2 regions of the Streptomyces luteoverticillatus genome follow, and region 2 is predicted to be linked to the other one. Evidence: riboswitches for the same ligand, from Rfam matches in the RefSeq annotation. Region 2 holds a riboswitch; the other holds the start of a gene.
What was found. Region 2 has a riboswitch for thiamine pyrophosphate ahead of thiO (glycine oxidase ThiO). Riboswitches for the same ligand answer to the same signal wherever they lie in the genome.
Positions count from the first base shown of each region.

Region 1: it holds a riboswitch for thiamine pyrophosphate, as region 2 does, so the genes downstream of both, EKH77_RS23620 (thiamine ABC transporter substrate-binding protein) here and thiO (glycine oxidase ThiO) in region 2, are expected to answer to the same signal.

Region 1 covers NZ_CP034587.1:5,260,760-5,265,160, reverse strand. Annotated here, with positions in the region: gene EKH77_RS23625 (ABC transporter permease) at 1-1,178, opposite strand, end outside; gene EKH77_RS23620 (thiamine ABC transporter substrate-binding protein) at 1,268-2,359, opposite strand; TPP riboswitch at 2,355-2,460, opposite strand; gene rlmN (23S rRNA (adenine(2503)-C(2))-methyltransferase RlmN) at 2,525-3,631, opposite strand; gene EKH77_RS23610 (phosphatidate cytidylyltransferase) at 3,740-4,401, opposite strand, start outside.
Region 2 covers NZ_CP034587.1:1,952,125-1,956,525, reverse strand. Annotated here, with positions in the region: gene pknB (Stk1 family PASTA domain-containing Ser/Thr kinase) at 1-281, opposite strand, end outside; gene EKH77_RS08225 (thiazole synthase) at 466-1,263, opposite strand; gene thiS (sulfur carrier protein ThiS) at 1,273-1,482, opposite strand; gene thiO (glycine oxidase ThiO) at 1,479-2,627, opposite strand; TPP riboswitch at 2,733-2,845, opposite strand; gene EKH77_RS08210 (NAD(P)/FAD-dependent oxidoreductase) at 2,999-4,225, shown strand; gene EKH77_RS08205 (Rv2175c family DNA-binding protein) at 4,336-4,401, shown strand, end outside.

The DNA.
Region 1 (4,401 bases), 3.3 Mb from region 2:
TCCAGGGCGATCAGGAAGCCGAAGCCGACGGTCACGGCGGAGGTGCCCAGTGGCAGCATCAGCAGCGCGTCGAAGCCGCGGACGAGCCGGCCCTCGCGCCGGGTGAGGGCCGCCGCCGCGAGGCCGCCGACGACGACCGCGATGGCGGTGGCGGCGAGCGCGTACGTGAGCGAGTTGCCGATGGTGTCGAGCGCGGCGACGGTGAATGTGCCGCCGCCCGCGCCCGCCGAGGCGAGGGCGCGGTAGGAGGCGAGGCCGTAGCCGTCGGGCCCCTCGAAGGAGCGCAGGACGAGGACCGCGAGCGGCAGCATCACCAGCAGCGCGACGACGGCGAGCACGGACGCCAGCAGCGCCCACTGGCCGGCGCCGCGCGGGCGGCGGGCGGTGCGGGAGGCGTCCACGAGCCGCAGCGTCGCCTCGCGGCGCCGTACGGTCCGGGCGTGCACGGCCAGCAGCGCGGCCACGACGACGAACTGGAGGAGGGTGAGAACGGCGGCGGTGGGCAGGTCGAGGAGCTGTGCCGTCCGCTGGTAGATCTCCACCTCCAGCGTGGCGTAGCGGGGTCCGCCGAGGATCTGGACGACGCCGAAGGAGGTGAAGGTGAAGAGGAAGACCATGAGGGCGGCGGCGGCCACGGCGGGGCCGAGCGCGGGCAGGGTCACCCGGCGCCAGGCGGCGAGACGGCCGGCGCCGAGGACGCGGGCCGCCTCCTCCTGGCGGGGGTCGAGCTGGGCCCACAGCCCGCCGACGGTGCGGACGACCACGGCGTAGTTGAAGAAGACGTGGGCGAGGAGGATCGCCCAGACCGTGGTGTCCAGGCGGACGCCCCACAGCTCGTCCAGCAGCCCGCCCCGGCCCACGAGCGCCAGGAACGCCGAGCCGGCGACGACGGTCGGCAGCACGAAGGGGACCGTGACGACGGCTCTGAGCAGCCGTTTGCCGGGGAAGTCGAGGCGTGCGAAGACGTAGGCGCCGGGGAGGGCGAGCAGGAGGGTCAGAGCGGTGGAGGCGGACGCCTGCCAGAGCGTGAACCACAGGACGTCGCGGATGCCCGGGTCGGTGAGCACCTCGCCCACGCGGGCGAGCTGCCACCGGCCGCCGTCCGTGAGGCCGCGGGTGACGATCGAGGCGACGGGGTAGGCGAAGAAGACGCCGAAGAAGGCGAGCGGCACGGCCATCAGGCCGAGCCGCGTCGCCGCCCGGCGGGCGCCCGGCGCCCTCTTGGCGGCCTGCCGTCCGGCAGGCGCACCAATAGCTTCGGCTTCGGTTACTTCAGGACGAGCGAGGACCATTCCTTGACCCACTGGTCGCGGTTCTTGGCGATCTTCTCCGGGGCGAGCGTCTGCGGGTCGGTGACCTGCGCGCCGTACCGGGTGAAGACCTCGGGCAGCTTGGCGTCCTGGCTGACCGGCTTGACGTACATCTGGAGGGGCATGTCCTCCTGGAACGTCCTGCTCAGCATGAAGTCGACGAGGGCCTTGCCGCCCTCGGTGTTCTTCGCGCCCTTGAGCAGGCCGGCGAACTCGGTCTGCCGGAAGCAGGTGCCGGTCGCGACGCCGGTCGGGCCCTCCTTCGGCAGCGGCTTGGCGCCGACGACCTCGGCGGGCGGGCTGGAGGCGTAGGAGACGACGAGGGGCTTGTCGCCCTTGGCCTTCTTTCCGCCGGCGGAGCCGGAGAAGCGCTCGTTGTAGGCCTGCTCCCAGCCGTCGACGACCTCGACGCCGTTGGCCTTGAGCTTGGTCCAGTAGTCCTTCCAGCCGTTGTCGCCGTACTTGGCGGCGGTGGCGAGCTGGAAGGCGAGGCCGGGCGAGGAGGTGGCGGCGTTCTCGGTGACGAGGAGGTTCTTGTACTCCGGCTTGATCAGGTCGTCGAACGTCTTCGGCGGGTCGAGCTTGTGGTCGGCGAAGTACGCGCGGTCGTAGTTGACGCAGATCTCGCCGGTGTCGACGGGCGTGACGCGGTGCCGGGCGGCGTCGGCCTGGAACTCCTTGGCGACCCGGTCCAGGCCCTTGGCCTCGTAGGGGGTGAAGATGCCGTTGTCGAGGGCCCGGGAGAGCAGGGTGTTGTCCACGCCGAAGAAGACGTCGCCCTGCGGGTGGCTCTTGGAGAGGATCGCCTGGTTGACGGCCTGGCCGGCGTCGCCGCCCTTGACGACCTTGACCTTGTAGCCGGTCTGCTTCGTGAACTCCTGGAGCACGGAGTCCGAGGCGACGAACGAGTCGTGCGAGACGAGGGTGACGGTCTTGCCGCCCGACGCCTCACCGCCCTTGTCGCCGGAGCCGCCGCAGGCGGCGAGCGCCGGAAGGCCGAGGGCGGCGACGGCCGTCGCCACGACGGCACGCCGAAGGCTGGTGTTCATGGTGGTGCTGACTCCCTACGCCGGTACTAACCGGATCAGGTCCGAGGGTCTGCGGGCCGTGCCGCACTCTCAGCGCCCTGGGCGCTCCCCTGTCGGATTGTTCATTTGTACGAAAGGCACCGTATCAGTGCCGGACGGCGGCGCCCGAAGGCGCCGCATCGCCGCTCAGCGCTCGGTGGCGGCCAGCTGGCCGCAGGCGCCGTCGATCTCCTGGCCGCGGGTGTCCCGTACGGTCACGGGCACGCCGTGGGCGGCGATGGCCTGGACGAAGGCACGCTCGTCCTCCGGGCGGGACGCCGTCCACTTGGAGCCGGGGGTGGGGTTGAGCGGGATCAGGTTGACGTGCACCCGCTTGCCCTTGAGGAGCCGGCCGAGCAGGTCGCCACGCCAGGCCTGGTCGTTGATGTCGCGGATCAGGGCGTACTCGATGGAGATCCGGCGGCCGGACTTCTCCGCGTACTCCCAGGCCGCGTCGAGGACCTCGCGGACCTTCCAGCGGGTGTTGACCGGCACCAGGGTGTCGCGCAGCTCGTCGTCGGGCGCGTGGAGCGAGACCGCGAGACGGCACTTGAAGCCCTCGTCGGCGAACCGGTGCATGGCCGGGACCAGGCCGACCGTGGAGACGGTGATGCCGCGCTGGGACAGGCCAAGGCCGTCCGGCTCGGGGTCGGTCAGCCGGCGGATGGCGCCGACGACACGCTTGTAGTTGGCCAGCGGCTCGCCCATGCCCATGAAGACGATGTTGGACAGCCGCGCCGGGCCGCCGGGCACCTCGCCGTCGCGCAGGGCGCGCATGCCGTCGACGATCTGGTGGACGATCTCGGCGGTGGACAGATTGCGGTCCAGCCCGGCCTGGCCGGTGGCGCAGAACGGGCAGTTCATGCCGCAGCCCGCCTGGGAGCTGATGCACATGGTGACCCGGTCCGGGTAGCGCATCAGGACGGACTCGACGAGCTTGCCGTCGTGCAGCCGCCAGAGGGTCTTGCGGGTGGTGTCGTCGTCGCACGAGATGTGCCGCACCACGCTCATCAGGTCCGGCAGCAGCTCACCGGCGAGCTTCTCGCGGGCCGCCGCCGGGATGTCCGTCCACTGCGCCGGGTCGTGGGCGTAGCGGGCGAAGTAGTGCTGGGACAGCTGCTTGGCGCGGAACGGCTTCTCGCCGATCGCGGCGACGGCCTCGCGGCGCTCGGCGGGGCTGAGGTCGGCGAGGTGCCGCGGGGGCAGCTTGGCTCCGCGGGGGGCGACGAAAGTGAGTTCTCCGGGTGCAGGCATGGTCCCACCAGTGTCGCAGACATACGGAGGGGGCCCGCCGCCCTGTGGACGACGGACCCCTCACGTATCGAACACCTTCCGAAAAGCCCAGGTCAGGGCCGTTCGGCATCAGGAGCCGACGAAGGCCACCATCAGTAGCCAGACCACCGGCGCCGTCGGCAGGAGCGAGTCCAGCCGGTCCATGATCCCTCCGTGGCCGGGGAGCAGGGCGCCCATGTCCTTGATCCCCAGGTCCCGCTTGATCATGGATTCGCCGAGGTCGCCGAGCGTGGCGCTGACCGCCACGGCGAGGCCCAGCAGCAGGCCCTGCCACCACACGCCGTCGTCGATCAGCAGCTGCATGCACAGCGCGCCCGCCACCATCGCGAACAGCACCGCGCCGATCAGGCCCTCGCGGGTCTTGCCGGGGCTGATGCGCGGCGCGAGCTTGTGCCGGCCGAACCGCCAGCCCACCGCGTACGCCCCGGTGTCGCTGACGACCGTCAGGATCAGGAACGTCAGCACCCGCCAGGCGCCGTCGCCGGCGGCCAGCATCAGCGCCACGAACGTGGCGAGGAAGGGCACGTAGAACGCCGCGAAGATACCGGCCGTGACGTCCTTGAGGTAGTCGTCCGGCGGCTCCGTCATCCGCCAGACGAGCACGGCGAGCGCGGTGAAGGCCATGGCCACCCACGCGCCCTCGGCGCCGTTGACGTAACCGGCGACGGTCATCGCGGCACCGCCGATGGCCAGCGGCACCAAGGGGGCCTTGATGTTCTTCCGCTCGGCGA
Region 2 (4,401 bases):
GCCAGGTAGACGTACGCGCCGTCCGTGCCCTGGTCGAAGACGCTCACCACGTTGGGGTGGTCGAGCCGGGCCACGGATTTGGCCTCGCGGATGAAACGTTCCACGAAGGCGGCGTCCGCGGCGAGCGAGGGGTGCATCACCTTCAGGGCGAGCACCCGGTCGAGCCGGGTGTCCAGGGCGCGGTAGACGGTGGCCATGCCGCCCACGGCGACTCGCGCCTCGACGCGGTAGCGGCCGTCGAGCAGCTGGTCGACAAGGGGGTCCGGCAGGGTCGTATCCACGGCACACGAGTCTACGAGGCGCGGCGCGGCACCCTGTATGGCCTGCGGCTCGGGCGGCTGTTCTGAAGCCGAACAGTGACAGGGCGCGCCGCTGGTTTGTGGGCAGGCGTTCCGCAGGGCGGAACGGGTGGGCACAAACCGGCCCACCGGCAGCGACCACCCCCGCCGGGGCGCAGCCCCGGCGTCAGGCGAACGCCGGTCTCTCCGGGTCGAGGGCCGCAAGGCCGTCCATCGAGGACGACGCCTCCGCGAAGTGGCGGCGGGGAATGCGCCCGGCGCGATGGGCCAACCGCCCCGCTTCCACCGCGTGCCGCATCGCCTCCGCCATGAGCACCGGCTCCTGCGCCCGCGTCACCGCCGACGCCAGCATCACCGCCGCGCACCCCAGCTCCATGGCCAGCGCCGCGTCCGACGCGGTGCCCGCGCCCGCGTCGAGGATCACCGGGACGGTGGCGCGCTCGGTGATCAGCTGGAAGTTGTGGGGGTTGCGGATGCCCAGGCCCGAGCCGATGGGCGCGCCCAGCGGCATGATCGCCGCGCAGCCGACGTCCTCCAGCTTCCGGGCCAGGACAGGGTCGTCGTTGGTGTACGGCAGCACCGTGAAGCCGTCGTCGACGAGGATCTCCGCCGCGTCCAGGAGCTCGATCGGGTCGGGCAGCAGGGTGCGCTCGTCGGCGATCACCTCCAGCTTGACCCAGTCCGTGCCGAGCGCCTCCCGGGCCAGCCGGGCGGTGAGGACCGCCTCGCCCGCCGTGAAGCAGCCCGCCGTGTTCGGCAGCACCCGGATGCCGTGCTTCTCCAGGACGGAGAGCACGGACCCCCGTACCGTCGCGTCCAGCCGCCGCATGGCGACCGTCGTCAGCTCCGTGCCGGAGGCGATGAGGGCGCGTTCCAGGACGTCCAGGCTGGGGGCACCACCGGTGCCCATGATCAGCCGGGAGGTGAACGGGGTGTCCGCGATGGTGAGCAGATCGTCCGCCATCTGTACTGATCAGCCTCCCTGCACCGCGGTGAGCACCTCGACGCGGTCGCCCTCGTCGAGGGCGGTCGCCGGCCACTGGCCCCGGGGGACCACGGCCTCGTTGACGGCGGCGGCGACCCCGCCGCGCGCCGTGGTGAGCGTCGCCACGAGCCCGTCGAGCGTCGTCCCCGCCGGGACGGCGCGCCGCTCGCCGTTGACGCTGATGATGTGCGTGGTCATGCGGGCTGCTCCTGGAGTACGGGGGTGGTGAAGCGTCGTGGGGAGAACGGGTGGGCCTCCTCGGGCAGCCGGCCGGTGGTCAGCACCTCGGCCATCACGTCCCCGGTGACGGGGGTGAGGAGCACGCCGTTGCGGTGGTGGCCGGTGGCCGCGTACAGGCCCGGCAGGGCGGTGGGGCCCAGCAGCGGGGCGTTGTCGGGAGAGCCGGGGCGCAGCCCGGCGAGGGTCTCCACGAGCGGCAGCTCGGTGATGCCGGGCACCAGCTCGTGGGCGTCGCGCAGCAGCTCGTAGACGCCCCCGGCCGTCACGGTCGTGTCCCAGCCCAGCTCCTCGGTCGTCGCCCCGACGACCAGTTCGCCGTTCTCGCGCGGGACGAGGTAGACGTGCCCGCCGCGCACCACGGCCCGCACGGTGCGGGAGAGGAACGGTCCACCCGCCGCCGTGTACGCCTCGGGCACGCGCAGCCGCAGGACCTGGCCCTTGACCGGGCGGACCGGCGGTACGACGTCCTCGGGCAGGCCCGCCAGCCGGCCGCTGAGGCTCCCGGCGGCCAGGACGGTCCGGTCGGCGGCGAGCCGGGTGCCGTCGGCGAGGAGCGCTCCCGTGGCCCGGTCGCCGGTCAGCAGCAGCCGTACCGCCTCCGAGCGGTGGAAGGCGACGCCCTCGCGCTCGCAGGCCACGAGCAGCGCCCGGGCGAGCCGCCGGGGGTCGGTCTGGTGGTCGCCGAGGGCGTGGAGCCCGCCGCGCACGCCCGGCGCGAGCATCGGCTCCAGCCGGCGGCACTCGCGCCCGGTCAGCCACTGGGATTCCAGGCCGCAGCGCTGCTGGAGGGCGTGGAGCTCCCGCAGATGGGCCCGGTCGTCGGCGTCCAGGGCGACCGCGAGCGTCCCGCAGGCGCGGTAGCCGGTGTCCTGGCCGCTGGCCTCCTCCAGCTCGGCCGTGAAGGCGGGGTAGCGCCGGGCGGAGGCCAGGTTGAGGGCGAGCAGGGTCTCCTCGCCGTAGTGGAGCTCGGTGACGGCGGCCAGCATCCCGGCGGCCACCCGGGCCGCGCCCCCGCCGGGCGCGGGGTCGGCCACGGCCACGCGCAGCCCCCGCTGAGCCGCGCGCCAGGCCGTGACCAGGCCGATCAGCCCGCCGCCGACCACCAGGACGTCGGGTGTCCGAGGGCCGGGGCCGAGATGGTGCGGGCGCGCGGGGCGCGCCCTGGTTCGATGTGCCGGTGTTCGATCCCCAGGGGTTCGATGCGCGTGCATGGGCGTCCAGCCCCTCCCTTCGCCGGCATGACCCGGATCAGGTTCGTACGGTCGGAGGCCGTCCAGCCTCCCTCTCAGCCCGGTCCGCCCGGGCTCCCGCGAGTGCTTGCAGCTTGCCACCCTAGTACGGCCCGAGGACCGCCCGGAAGGGCGGCCGGGCCCGGCCGGCGGGTCATATGGCCCCGCCGCGTCGTGACGTTGTGTCAGAGGTCTCCTCACGCGGTGCTCCGGCCTACCGGGGCGTCGGGCCTACAGTTGATCGTGTGAGCGAGGAGACGAACACCAGCAGTGACCGGCGCGTCGTGATCGTCGGCGCGGGCATGGCCGGGGTGCAGACCGCCATCGCCCTGCGCGAACAGGGCTGGCAGGGGGAGATCACCCTCCTGGGCGCCGAGCCCCACCAGCCCTACGACCGGCCGCCCCTGTCCAAGTCCGTGCTGCTCGGCAAGGCCGAGGGCTCCGCCTTCGCCGTGGACTTCGGCTCGCTCGGCATCGACCTGCGGCTCGGCCTCACGGCCACCGGCCTGCGCGCCGCCGAGCACGTCCTGGACACCGACGAGGGACCCCTCGGCTACGACGTCCTGGTCGTCGCCACCGGCGCCGAGCCCATCGGCCTGCCCGGCGCCGGGGACCTGCCCGGCGTCCACGTCCTGCGCACCGTCGACGACGCCGAGCGGCTGCGCCCCGTCCTCACCCGCCAGCAGGACATCGTCGCCGTCGGGGCGGGCTGGATCGGCGCCGAGTTCGCCACCGCCGCCCGCGAGGCGGGCTGCCGGGTGACGGTCGTCGAGGCCGCCGACCGGCCGCTCGCGGGCGCCATGCCCGCCGAGGTCGCCGCCCACATGGTCGACTGGTACGCCCACAGCGGCGCCCGGCTGCTGACCGGCGCCCGGGTCACGGCCGTCGAGCCCGGCGCGGTCGTCCTCGACGACGGCACCCGGCTGCCCGCCGACGCGGTCGTCGTCGGCATCGGGGCGCGCCCCGCCACGGGCTGGCTCGCGGGCTCGGGCGTCGAGCTGGCGGCGGACCGCTCCGTCGTCACCGACGACCGCCTGCGCACCTCCCTGCCGGACGTCTACGCGGTCGGCGACTGCGCCTCCTTCCCCTCGGCCCGCTACGGCGAGCGGCTGCTCGTCCACCACTGGGACAACGCCCTCCAGGGCCCCCGGACCGTCGCCGAGAACATCGTCCACGGCCCCGAGGAGGGCTCGGTCTACGACCCGGTGCCGTACTTCTGGTCCGAGCAGTTCGGCCGGTTCGTGCAGTACGCGGGGCACCACGCGGCCGCCGACGAGCTGGTCTGGCGCGGCGATCCGGCCAGTGCGGCCTGGACGGTGTGCTGGCTGCGCTCGGGCGTGCTGGTGGCCCTGCTGGCCGTGGGGCGGCCGCGCGATCTGGCCCAGGGGCGCAAGCTCATCGAGAAGGGCGCGGTCCTCGACCGGACCAGGGCGGCGGACGCGTCCGTTCCGCTGAAGGCCGCCGTGGTCTGAGGGGGCTGAGGCTGGTTCGGGGGGTGGTTCGAGGGGCCGGTGGGGTGGCCGGGGCCCGGCTCGGGTCAACCCGGCTACCGGCTGTCAGTCCCGGATGGCAGGCTAGTCCCGTGACCGAGATTGACGTGAAGATCGATGCGCTTGTACCCGCCTGGCTCAACCTCCCCGACATCGCG